DNA from 3 places in the Kitasatospora sp. NPDC042419 genome. Region 3 is predicted to be linked to each of the others. Evidence: riboswitches for the same ligand, from Rfam matches in the RefSeq annotation. Region 3 holds a riboswitch; each other region holds the start of a gene.
The links. A riboswitch is a leader RNA that binds a small molecule or an ion and turns the genes downstream of it on or off. The one in region 3 is predicted to bind S-adenosylmethionine.
Positions count from the first base shown of each region.

Region 1: another riboswitch for S-adenosylmethionine. It lies ahead of thrC (threonine synthase); the one in region 3 lies ahead of AC067J_RS01735 (aminotransferase class V-fold PLP-dependent enzyme).
Region 2: another riboswitch for S-adenosylmethionine. It lies ahead of AC067J_RS15985 (AAA family ATPase); the one in region 3 lies ahead of AC067J_RS01735 (aminotransferase class V-fold PLP-dependent enzyme).

Region 1 is NZ_JBWKAW010000011.1:4,076-8,263, reverse strand. It holds gene AC067J_RS21355 (ubiquitin-like small modifier protein 1) at 1-126, opposite strand, end outside; gene thrC (threonine synthase) at 252-1,535, opposite strand; SAM riboswitch class I at 1,553-1,687, opposite strand; gene AC067J_RS21345 (glucosyl-3-phosphoglycerate synthase) at 1,837-2,868, shown strand; gene AC067J_RS21340 (alpha,alpha-trehalose-phosphate synthase (UDP-forming)) at 2,907-4,188, shown strand, end outside.
Region 2 is NZ_JBWKAW010000006.1:387,199-391,386, forward strand. It holds gene AC067J_RS15975 (helix-turn-helix domain-containing protein) at 1-745, shown strand, start outside; gene AC067J_RS15980 (rhodanese-like domain-containing protein) at 993-1,457, shown strand; SAM riboswitch class IV at 1,716-1,838, shown strand; gene AC067J_RS15985 (AAA family ATPase) at 2,098-4,188, shown strand, end outside.
Region 3 is NZ_JBWKAW010000001.1:383,909-388,096, forward strand. It holds gene AC067J_RS01725 (rhomboid family intramembrane serine protease) at 1-426, shown strand, start outside; gene AC067J_RS01730 (Lrp/AsnC ligand binding domain-containing protein) at 468-749, shown strand; gene AC067J_RS01735 (aminotransferase class V-fold PLP-dependent enzyme) at 789-2,189, opposite strand; SAM riboswitch class IV at 2,242-2,359, opposite strand; gene trpD (anthranilate phosphoribosyltransferase) at 2,529-3,605, opposite strand; gene AC067J_RS01745 (hypothetical protein) at 3,799-4,188, opposite strand, start outside.

The sequences.
Region 1 (4,188 bases), on a different contig from region 3:
GATCCCGGCGTGGTTCTTCTCCAGGTCGGCGATGACGTCACCCAGGGTGCCGCCCTCGGCGGAAACCTCGCTGGCGCCGCCGGTGTAGGTGCGCAGGATGGTCGGGATGCGGACGTTGGCGCTCATGGGGTCTTCTCCTCGATGCGGGGGCGGGGGCTGGCGGGGCTGGGGCTGGGGGCTGGCGGGGAGCCGTGACGGGGCGGGCCGGCGGTGCCGGCACCGGGGCCCGTCGGGGCGGACGGCCGGGCCGGTCAGGCGGACGCGAGGCCGGCGTCCCGGAACGACGCCAGCGTCGGCCGGATCACGGCGGTCATGCCGGCCTCCGAGACGGCGTCCAGCGTCTTGAGGCCGTCGCCGGTGTTGATCGCGACGGTCTCCTTCGACGGGTCCAGCTGCCCGGTCTCGACCAGCTTCTTGAGCACGCCGACGGTCACCCCGCCCGCGGTCTCGGCGAAGACGCCCTCGGTGCGGGCCAGCAGCCGGATCGCCGCCACGACCTCCTCGTCCGTCACGTCCTCCACCGCGCCGCCGGTGCGCCGGGCGATGTCGAGCACGTACGGGCCGTCGGCCGGGTTGCCGATCGCCAGCGACTTGGCGATGGTGTCGGGCTTGACCGGCCGGATCACGTCGTGGCCGGCCTTGAACGCCGCCGACACCGGCGAGCAGCCCGCCGCCTGGGCGCCGAAGATCCGGTACGGCCGGTCCTCGACCAGGCCCAGCTTGATCAGCTCCTGCAGCCCCTTGTCGATCTTGGTCAGCTGCGAGCCCGAGGCGATCGGGATCACGATCTGCTCCGGCAGCCGCCAGCCGAGCTGCTCGCAGATCTCGTACGCCAGCGTCTTGGAGCCCTCGCCGTAGTACGGCCGCAGGTTGACGTTGACGAAGCCCCAGCCCTCGCCGGCCGGGTCGCCGATCAGCTCCGAGCAGAAGCGGTTCACGTCGTCGTAGTTGCCCTCGATGCCGACCAGCTCGCCGCCGTACACCCCGGCCATGACGACCTTGCCCTGCTCCAGGTCGTGCGGGATGAACACGCAGGACTTGAAGCCGGCCCGGGCCGCGGCCGCGCCCACCGCGCCGGCCAGGTTGCCGGTCGACGAGCAGGACAGGGTGGTGTAGCCGAAGGCCCGCGCCGCCTCGATCGCGCAGGCCACCACGCGGTCCTTGAAGGAGTGCGTCGGGTTGCCCGAGTCGTCCTTGACGTGCAGCTGGGCGGTGAACCCGAGCTCGCGGCCCAGGTTGTCGGCCTTCACCAGCGGGGTCCACCCCGGGTTCAGGTTCGGCTTGGTGGCGACGTCGGCCGGCACCGGCAGCAGCGGCGCGTACCGCCAGATCGACGCCGGACCGGCCTCGATGCGCTTGCGCAGCTCCTCCGCGCCCTCGCTGCCGAACTCGTAGGCGATCTCCAGCGGGCCGAAACACTCCACACAGGCGAAGCTGGGGCCGAGCGGGAACCGGGTGCCGCACTCGCGACAGGACAGCGCGGCGGCGGGGCCGAGGTCAACGGTGACGGGTGCGGCGGCAGTGTCGATAGCCATGATGGCGGAGGCCTCTCTCCTCATCTTCCCCGTGACGCGGGCGCGCCACAGGCCGGAATTGGCACCTGTCCCGCCGGGGCCTGTGACGACAGCCGCGCGAGAAGGTTGCCGGGACGTCAACGGGCCGTTCCCTCAGTCCCTCTGGATGAGCTCTGTGAAGTTGTGGTCGTGCTCAGCGGAGACCCCGGCGTGCGAAGGTCCGACCGCTGTACGAAGACTGTATCCGAAGGCGTCAACCCTGAACGGGTCCGTCCGCCACGCGAGATGACCCGTCCCATCCGTCCCCGCCGAGGAGAGAACCGTGCCCGCCGAACCGATCCCCGAGCTCCTCCCCGAGACGGCGTCCTGGCTCCGCCGGCGCTCGTGGAGCGCGGCCGACCGTCCGGTGGACGTCCTGCTGGCGGCCAAGCGCGCCCTGGGCCCGGCCGGCACGGTCAGCGTCGTCCTCCCCGCCCTGGACGAGGAGGCCACCGTCGGCGACATCGTCCGCACCATCCGCCGCGAGCTGGTGGAACGGCTGCCGCTGGTCGACGAACTGGTCGTGGTCGACTCCGGGTCCTCCGACGCCACCGCCGCGGTGGCCGCCGACGCCGGGGCCACCGTGTTCCACCGCGACGCGATCCTCCCCCGGCTGCCCGCCGCCCCCGGCAAGGGCGAGGTGCTCTGGCGCTCGCTGCTGGTCACCCGCGGCGAGATCGTCTGCTTCGTCGACGCCGACCTGCGCGAGTTCGACCCCGCCCTGGTCTCCGGCATCGTCGGCCCGCTGCTCACCGACGCCCACATCCAGCTGGTCAAGGCCATGTACGACCGCCCGCTCGCCGTCGGACCGGGCGACTCCGCCACGGGCGACGTCGCCGTCATCCCGTCCGGCGGCGGCCGGGTCACCGAACTGGTCGCCCGTCCGCTGCTCAACCTGCACTGGCCGGAACTCGCCGGTTTCGTCCAGCCCCTCGGCGGCGAGTACGCGGCCCGCCGCTCACTGCTCGAACGCCTGCCCTTCCCCACCGGCTACGGCGTCGAACTCGGCCTGCTGGTCGACGCCCTGGAGACGGCCGGGCTCGACGCGCTCGCCCAGGTGGACGTCGGCGTCCGCCACCACCGCCACCAGGACGGCCAAGCCCTCGGCCGGATGGCCGCCACCATCTACCGCACCGCCCTCGAACGGCTCGACCGCACCCACCGGCTCAAGGCCTCCGCCGACCTGGTCCACCCGCTGCTCACCCAGTTCACCCGCGACCCGGAGACCCGCGCCTTCACCGCGCACACCCACCCGGTCACCGCCACCGAACGCCCCCCGATGCACACCGTCCCCGAATACGCCACCCGACGATGAAGGGTTTGCGGCCCGGACCCCCCGGCAACCAACCAACCATGGGCGATCTCACGACCGAACGTTCGAATCCGACCGGCACCGCCCCCGTCCTGGTGGCGTCCAACCGGGGACCGGTGTCGTTCGGCACCGCGGACGACGGCACGCTGACCCTCCGCAGAGGGGGCGGCGGCCTGGTCTCCGGCCTCTCCGCCATCGACGACCCGGACGCCGTCTGGGTCTGCGCCGCCCTCTCCGACGCCGACCGCCGGGCGGCCCGGGAGGCCCCCGACGGCCGCCTCGACCGGGTCGGCCACGACGTCGGCGGCCAGGCCGTCCGGATGCTGGACATAGACCCGGAGACCTTCGCCCGGGCCTACAACGGCGTCGCCAACTCGACCCTCTGGTTCATCCACCACCTGCTGTACGACACCCCGACCGCACCCGCCTTCGACGCCGGCTTCCGCACCGAGTGGCAGGCCTACACCGCGTACAACGCCGCCTTCGCCGGGGCCCTCGCCACCGAGGCCGCCCCCGGCGCCGCCGTCCTGGTCCAGGACTACCACCTCTCGCTGACCCCGGCGCTGCTCCGGGCCGCCCGCCCCGACCTGCGGATCGGCCACTTCTCGCACACCCCCTGGGCGCCGCCCGAGTACTTCCGGCTGCTGCCCGACGACATCGCCGAGACCGTCCTCTCCGGCATCCTCGGCGCCGACCGGGCCGGCTTCCTCACCCGCCGCTGGGCGCTCGCCTTCGCCGACTGCTGCGAGAGCGTCCTCGGCGCCGCCGTCGACCGCGACGCCCTCACCGTCACGCACGGGGGCCGCACCACCCGCCTCGGTGTCCACGGCCTCGGCGCCGACGCCGGCTTCCTGCGCGAGCGCGCCCACCGCCCGGACGTCGACGAGCGCCTCGCCACCCTGCGCGCCGCCGTCGGCGACCGCCGGACCGTCGTCCGGGTCGACCGCACCGAGCTGAGCAAGAACATCGTCCGCGGCTTCCAGGCCTACCGGCACCTGCTGCGCACCCGCCCCGAGTGGCGCGACCGGGTGGTCCACATCGCCTTCGCCTACCCGTCGCGCACCGACCTCGCCGAGTACCGCGCCTACACCGCCCGGGTGCGGGCGCTCGCCGAGGAGATCAACGAGGAGTTCGCCACCCCCGGCTGGCAGCCGCTGATCCTGCACGTCGACGACGACTTCCCGCGCTCGCTGGCCGCCTACCGGCTGGCCGACGTCGCCCTGGTCAACCCGATCCGGGACGGCATGAACCTGGTCGCCAAGGAGGTCCCGGTGGTCTCCGACGACGGCTGCGCCCTCGTCCTGTCCCGCGAGGCCGGCGCCC
Region 2 (4,188 bases), on a different contig from region 3:
GGCCGACCGGGCCCGCCGTCCGCTCGCCCGGCTCGCCGCCGAATACGCCCACGCCGCGGGTGCGTTGCGCATGCAGGACGGCCGCAACGCCACCGCGATGGCCTGCTTCGACCGCGCGCTCGGCTGGGCCGAGCTGGCCGGCGACCCCGCCACCCAGGTCGCCGCGCTCAGCGACATGAGCGCCCTCGCCCGCCTCGACGGCGACCCCGCCGCCGCCCTCGGCTACGCCCGCGAGATGGCCCGGGCGGCACCCGGCCGGCACTGGGCGGGCGCGATGAGCCAGATCGGCCAGGCCCGCGCCTACGCCCTGGCCGGCGACGTCCGCGCCACCGTCCGGCACCTCGCCCGCGCCCGGCTCCACCTCGACCACATCGACACCCGCGACGAGACCGACGCGGCCTGGCTCTCCATCGCCTCGATGCGGCTGCGGGTCGAGGCGGGCGCCGCCGCCGCGCTGCGCGACGCGGCCGCCGCCGTCGGTGACCTCCGGCTCGCCCGCCGGGCCGTGGACGCCGCCGAGACCGCCCTCGCGCTCCTCGCCCCCGATCAACTGCCCGTCGCCCGCCTGCTGTTCACCGTCCGGGTGGCGGACTGCCTGCTGGTGGCGCGCGACCCCCGGGCGGCGGCCGAGCTGCTGGCCCCGGTGCTCGCGGCGGACGGCGGCGGGGCGGGTCTGCCGGCGCTGGTGCGGCACGAACTGGCCGGGCTGCGGGGGAGGCTGGCGGAGCACGGACTGGCGGGATAGCGGGGCTCGGGGCGCCCGGCGTCGGACCCGGCGGCTCCGCGGGGGTCGGGGGTCTCGGGGCTCGGGGGCGCCCGGAGTGTCCGAGGTGTTCGGAGTGCCCGAGGTGTCCGGGTACGGCGCCGTGGTACGGAGCGGGGAGGAGGCCTGGCGGGATCTTGGCGGGAGCAGGCGATCACGCCGATCGCGCGGCCGGACCCGCGCGGGCGAGGATCGGATCACCGCCCCGGCCGAGGCAAGGAGCCCCGACATGACCAGCAGTGCCGTTCTCGCCGTCCCCGCCGCCGAGCCCTCGGCCGCCGCCGCCCACTACCTGGCCCGGCTCGCCTTCGAGGCCGACGTCTCCGACGTGCGCGCCGACCTCGCCGCCGGCGTCCCCGGACTCGTGGTCGTCGACTCCCGGGCCGAAGCGGCCTGGGCGCAGGGCCGGATCCCCGGCGCGCTGCACATCCCGACCGCGCGGATCCCCGAACTGGCGCCCGCGCTCGTCGACCCCGCGGCGACCGTCGTCACCTACTGCTGGGGCCCCGGCTGCAACGGCGCCACCCGCGCCGCGCTCGCCTTCGCCCGACTCGGCTACCGGGTGAAGGAGATGCTCGGCGGTTTCGAGTACTGGGCCCGCGAGGGCTTCGCCTACGACACCGACCACGGCACCGGGCAGCGCCCCGTGGACGACCTGACCGCGCCCCGATCCGGCATCAGCTGCGCCTGCTGATCGCGGCCGTCCGGGCCCTTCGCGCACGCCCGGCCGAAGCACCCCTGTCGACCCCCTACCGACCGACGACCCGTCAGACCGGAACCGCCGGTCCGGACCCGGCCGTCCGCTCACCGCCCAAGTGTGGCAACGGTGTTGCGGCCGGATTGCGCCCCGTTTCACGAGGCGGCGCCCGAGGTCCGGACCGGCGGATTCGCGTGTTCCGCCGGGGGTTCCCGCAATTGACGGGATCGGCGGCGCCTTCCTAAACTCGGTGTCGGCGAAGAATGTCAGCCACAGGCCCCGGCCGGCTGACTGGCAACCCCCACACCGCGGTGGGGTGCCCCGGGGATAAGCCGGGTGGCGTGGCGTTCAGGTGACGCGTCGTCACAAGCGCGGTCATGGCCCGGTAGGGCGCGGGGGATGGAGAACGTCGTGGAACAGCGGGCGGGCGGACGCAACGCCGCGAGCCTCAGGCTGGTGGCCAGGCTCGACGTCGACCTGCTGCGGCGCGCCAGCTCCCTCTGTCGCTGACGCCGGTCGGCCGGCCGGGCAGCCCTGCCCGTCTCGGTCGGTCCGTCCGATTCCCTCGCCCACGCCCCCGTGCGAGGAGGAGCGCCCAGCGGCCCGTCCTCCCGTGCGCACAGCTCCAGGAGAACGGATGTCCACCTTCCCCGCGCCCGCCCCCCGAGACCTGTCCAGAGCCCTCCCGGTGGGCCGGGAGCCCGAGTACCGGAGGCTGCGCGAGGCGTTCGACCGGTGCGCGGCCGGCGCCGGGAGCGTGATCGTGCTGCACGGATCGGTCGGCAGCGGCCGCAGCGACCTGCTCTACGCCTTCACCGACACCGTCGCCGAGCGCGGGGCGCACGTCCTGGTCGGCACCGGCTCGCCGCTGGAGCGGGAGTTCCCGCTCGGGCTGGCCCGGCAGCTGCTCCAGGGCGCCGACCTCGAACCGGAGGAGGCCGCGGCGGCGGAGCGCCTGCTGGCCGACGGCGCCGCCGAGGGCGGCCGCCCGGCCCCGTCGGACGGACCGCAGGGACGGCTCACCCAGCGCACCCTGGAGGGCCTGTTCCGGCTGGTCCGGCGGCTGGCCGAGCGCGCCCCCGTCCTGATCGCCGTCGACGACCGGCAGGACGCCGATCCGCAGTCGCTGGAGTTCCTGCTCTACCTGGTCCGCCGCACCCGCAGCGCCGGCGTGCTCACCGTGCTCAGCTCGCGCGAGACCATGACCCCGTCCAACCCCTTCTTCGAGGTCGAGCTGGCCCGCCAGCCGCACCACCAGCACATCCGGCTCGACCTGCTCTCCACCGAGCTGGTCGCCGAGCTCCTCCGGACCAGGCTCGGCGCGGCGTCCGTCCGGCTGGCCGTCGAGGCGCACACCCTCACCGGCGGCAACCCGCTGCTCGTGCACAGCCTCATCGGCGACCAGGAGACCGCGGGCGTCCCGGACGAGCTGGTCGTCGGCGAGGGCTACCGGCGCGGACTGATGCACTGCCTGCACCGGATCGACCCGCTGGCGCTGCACTACGCGCGCGGCGTCGCCGTGCTCGGCGCGTCCGCCACCCCGGACCTCCTCGCCGAACTCCTCCTGCTGGCACCGGACTCGCTGCCCAGGGCGCTCTACCTGCTGCACGCGGCCGGTCTCTTCCGGGACGGCGGGTTCCGCCACCCGACCGCCGCCGGGGACCTGCTCGCCGCGATGCGCCCGGTCGAACTGGCCGCCCTGCACCAGCGGGCCGGGCGGTTGCTGCGGGCGGCCGGGGCGGCGGACGCGACCGTGCACGGGCACGCCCGGGTGGCGGAGGGGCACCTGCGCGGCTCCCTGTCGGCCGGGGAGCCGGCGGTGCCGGGGCAGGGCACGGTCGCGGGCCCGGAGGCGGGGCCCGGAGCGGGCGCGGGTACGTACGGCTGGCCGCCGGGCCTCGCCGGGGTCGGCGGTGGTGGTGCGGGTGCGGGTGCGGGTGTCGGTGTCGGTGCCGGCGCGGGTGCCGCTGCGGGCGGTGGCGCCGGTGGAGTCGGTGACATCGGTGGAGTCGGTGGTGTGGGTGGTGTCGGGAGCACCGGGGGTTTCGGCGCCGCCGTGAGCGCCGTCGGGAGCACGGCCGGGAACGCCCTCGGGGGCGCCGCCGGCTTCGGCGGCGCATGGGCGCTGCCGGAGCCCGGGCCCGTCACGGGACCGGTGGGCGGCCGGACCGACGGGCTCGCGGGCTGGCTCACGGGCGGCCCGTCCGGCGAGCCGGTCGGCGAATTCGGCGAACCGGTCGGCGAACCGGTGGGCGAACCGGTCGTCGGTCCGCTCGGCGGCCCGGCCAGGGCGGCGGGCTGGACCGGTGGACCCGCCAGCACCGGGGGGTTCGGGCCCGAAGCGGCCCACGGCCCCGCCGTCGGCGTGCTCGGCTCCTTCGGCACGGCGGCCGTCGAGTGCGTACCCACCCTGCCCGGCACGGTGACCGACGCGGACACCGCGCGGCGGCACGAACTGAAGACCGTCCGCCACCACTTCTGGCACGGCCGGACCGAGCAGGGCGTCGCCGCGCTCGCCCGGTTCGAGGCCGCACCCGGCAACGGAGCCCCCGCCGAGGCCCTGCGGTACTGGCTCGCCTACTGGTACCCGGGACTGCTGCCCAACCCCGCCCGCCCGCAGACGGGCCGGCCGGTGAACGCGGCCGACCACCGGGGCGACGGCATGCGGCTGCTCGCCGGGCTGATGGCCGGCACGGTCGCACCGGACGCGGCCGTCGTCCAGGCCGAA
Region 3 (4,188 bases):
CGGCTGGGCCGCTCCCGGTTCGTCCTCTTCTACCTGGCGGCCGGCACCCTCTCCACCTACGGCTTCGCGCTCGCCGAGGCGCACTCGCCGGACTCGACCCGGGTGCTGATCGGCGCCTCCGGGGCGATCTCGGCCGTCCTCGGCGCCTACCTCCGGCTGCACCCGCGCGCCCGGGTCACCACGCTCGTCCCGCTGCTGCTCTTCCTGCCGCTGCGGTTCCCCGCCTGGCTGGTGCTCGGGCTCTGGTTCGCCCTGCAGTGGTGGTCGGTCCACTCGGCCGGCCCTGGGGGCACCTCCCAGCCGCCAGGCTGGGGGAGGGTCGCCTACCTGGTGCACGTCATCGGTTTCGCGGCCGGCTTCCTCTACGCCTGCACCCTGGCCGAGCGCCGCCCCCGGGCCGCCCGCCGCCCGCGACCGTCCGGCTGACGCCCGATACCCTGGCGGCACCTCACAAAGGAGCTCGCACCGTGATCACCGCCATCGTCCTGATCAAGACCAGCGTCGACCGCATCCCGGAGATCGCCGAGGCGATCGCCGCCATCGAGGGCGTCAGCGAGGTCTACTCGGTGACCGGCGGGTACGACCTGGTCGCGATGGTGCGGGTGCGGCGGCACGACGACCTCGCCGAGGTCATCCCCGGCCGGCTCAACAAGGTCCCGGGCGTGGCCCACACCGAGACCCAGATCGCCTTCCGCACCTACTCCCAGCACGACCTGGAGGCCGCGTTCGCGATCGGCCTCGACGCCTGACCCGTCAGGCCCGGCCGGGCGCCCGGCCCGGCGGCCCGGTCAGGCACCCCGCCGGGTGTCCGCGACGCAGCGGCCGCCCTCGTTCCGGTAGTTCCAGGCCGCGCCGTCCGTGACCAGCTCGCGGACGGCGGTCAGGAACCGGTCCACGTGCTCGTCCGGGGTGCCCGCGCCGAAGCTCACCCGGATCGCGTTCAGGCTGCGCTCGCCCGGCAGCGACGGCTCCGGCGCGCCGCACTCGGACGGCGCGACGTCCTCGTCGCCGAGCAGCGTGCGGACCAGCGGGTGCGCACAGAACAGGCCGTCGCGCACGCCGATGCCGTACTCGGCGGAGAGCGCGGCCGAGAAGTGCGAGCTGTTCCAGCCCTGGACGACGAAGGAGAGCACGCCCACCCGGGCCGACTCCGGGCCGAACAGGTTGAGCACCTTCACCTGCGGGATCTCCGTCAGGCCCGCCTTCAGCCGGTCGACCAGCGCGCGCTCGCGGGCCTCCAGGGCGTCGAAGCCGGCCTCGGTCAGCGCCCGGCAGGCGGAGGCGATCGCGTAGGCGCCGATCACGTTCGGCGAGCCGGCCTCGTGCCGCGCCGGGCCGGTGTGCCACTGCACGGCCACCGAACCGTCCTCCTCGCGGGCCACGGTCCGGGTGGCGCCGCCGCCGGCCAGGTACGGGTCGGCCGCGTCCAGCCAGTCGGCCCGGCCGGCCAGCACGCCGGCGCCGAACGGCGCGTACAGCTTGTGCCCGGAGAAGGCGATCCAGTCCACGCCCAGCTCGCGCACCGAGACCCGGTGGTGCGGGGCCAGCTGCGCGGCGTCCAGCACCACCCGGGCGCCGTGCCGGTGCGCGGTCCGGGTCAGCTCGGCGACCGGCCACAGCTCACCGGTGACGTTCGAGGCGCCGGTGACGCAGAGCAGCTTCGGGCCCTCGGGCGCCTCGGCCAGCGCGGCGTCGAAGGCGGCGACCGCCTCGGCGTGCGAGCGCGGGGCGCGCAGGTAGGTGACGGCCAGGCCGGCGTGCGCCCAGGGCAGCAGCGAGGCGTGGTGCTCGGTCTCGAAGGCGAACACCCGGGTGCCGGCCGGGACGGCGGCGGCCAGCAGGTTCAGCGAGTCGGTGGTGGCACGGGTGAAGACCACCTGGTCGCCCTCGCGCAGGTCCAGGAACTCGGTGACGGTGCGGCGGCTCTGCTCGAACAGGTCGGTGGAGAGCTGCGAGAGGTAGCCGGCGCCGCGGTGCACGCTGCCGTAGTAGGGGGCGTAGGCGGCGACGTCGTCCCAGACCCGCTGGAGCGCCGGGGCGCTGGCGGCGTAGTCGAGCGCCGCGTATCCGACCTTCTCACCGGTGGCCAGCGGCACCTGGACGTCGTGGCCGAGGACGGCGAGGAGGGCCTGCGGGGAGGGCGCCTGGTCGAGGGTGGCGGCCGGCGACTGCGGGGAGGAAAGGGACATGGGGATGCACTCCTTCTACGGGCCCAGGACCCCGGGAGTGCAAATCGTCCGGCGTCCGCGCTTGTCACGCGGACGGTTTGCCGCATGACCCGGTCCTCACCCAGGGCACCCCGCCACGGACGGAGGGTTGCCGGACAGCCAGCTGGGGCTTGACGCTGTCACTCATGACCTGGCGAAGACTCTAGGTCGCGTCCGCCCCCTGGTCAAACAGGGGTCCACATCCCGGACGGCCGTCCGGGGGGCGGTCCGACCCGCCCCCGCGCGGGCCCGGCTCCGGCCCGGCTCCGGGAACGCGGAAGGGGCCGGCGGAAGGTGTCCCGCCGGCCCCCTGACGCCGCCTCAGGCCCTGGCGGTGGCCTCCGACCAGTGCTTCAGCAGGTCCCGGGCGGCACCCGAGTCGATCGCCGCCGCCGTCCGTTCCATGCCGGCCGCCAGCTGCTCGGACAGCGGCGCGTCGGTCAGGTCGAGCGCCACCAGCGCCGCCGCCGAGTTCAGCAGCACGGCGTCCCGGACCGGCCCGTGCTCCCCGGCCAGCAGCCGGCGCGCGACCTCGGCGTTGTACGCCGGGTCCGCCCCGCGCAGCGCCTCGATGCCGACCGGCTCGATGCCGACGTCGCGCGGGTCGAACGCGGTCTCGGTCACGGCGCCGTCGCGGACGACCCAGACCCGCGAGGTGGTGGTGATGGTCAGCTCGTCGAGGCCGTCGTCACCCCGGAAGACCAGCGCGGTGGAGCCGCGCCGCGCCAGCACGCCGGCGATCAGCGCCGCGAGCCGGGTGTCGAAGCAGCCGATCGCGTGCGCGGTCACCCGCGCCGGGTTGGTGAGCGGACCGAGGAGGTTGAACGCGGTCGGCACCCCGAGGTCGCGCCGGGCCGGGGCGGCGTGCCGCATCGACGGGTGGAAGGTCGCCGCGAAGCAGAAGGTGAGCCCCACCTCCTCGGCCACCTCGGCGACCCGGCGCGGCGCCAGGTCCAGCCGGATGCCGAGCTTCTCCAGCACGTCCGAGGACCCGCTCGACGAGGAGGCCGCCCGGTTGCCGTGCTTGACCACCTTGGCGCCGGCCGCCGCCGCGACGATCGCCGACATGGTGGAGATGTTGACGGTCTTGGCCCGGTCGCCGCCGGTGCCGACGATGTCCACCGCCGGGCCGGGGATCGACAGCGGTTCGGCGTGCGCGTACATCGAGTCGACCAGACCGGAGATCTCGTCGACCGTCTCGCCCTTGGCCCGCAGCGCCACCATGAAGCCGGCCACCTGGACCGGGGAGGCCTCGCCGCTCATGATCCGGTCCATCGCCCACGCGGTGGCGGAACGGTCGAGGTCCTCCCCGCGCAGCAGCACCGACAGGATGTCCGGCCAGGTGCGGACCACCTGCGCGGGGTCGCTACCGCCGTTCGCAGGGTGCACGTTCACCATGGCTGACTCCAGCTCTCGGTCCCCGCTGTACGGGGACGGACCGTAGGGATGGAGTCAGCCTATCGAGCGGCGGGGCGCCGGGGCGCCGCCGTTCACCCTTCTTCTCCCGTGGTGAGACGCGCGGCCCGGACGCCCTGCCCGGAACGCCCCGTCCCGGGCGGCTTCGCCCGGTACGCCCCGGGGCCGGGGCGGGCTACCGGGCGACCGGCGCCCGCTTGGCCAGCCGCGCCCGGAGCAGGGTGGCGGCGGCCTCGGCCAGCGCCACCGGGTCCACCGGCTGGGAGATCGCCGCGTCCGCCCGGCTCCAGGCGGCCAGCCAGGAGTCCTGCGGTCGGCCGATCAGCACCAGCAGCGGCGGGCACCCGTAGATCTCGTCCTTCAGCTGCCGCGCGAGCCCGAGCCCTCCGGCCGGCACCGCCTCCCCGTCCAGCACGCAGAGGTCCACCCCGCCCTTCTCCAGTGCCCTGAGTACCGCGGGGGTGGTCGCGCACTCCAGGTAGGACAGCTCCGGCAGATCCTCGGCCACCCGGCTGCCGAGCGCCGTGAGCACCTGCTCCCGGGTGGTGCGGTCGTGGCTGTAGAC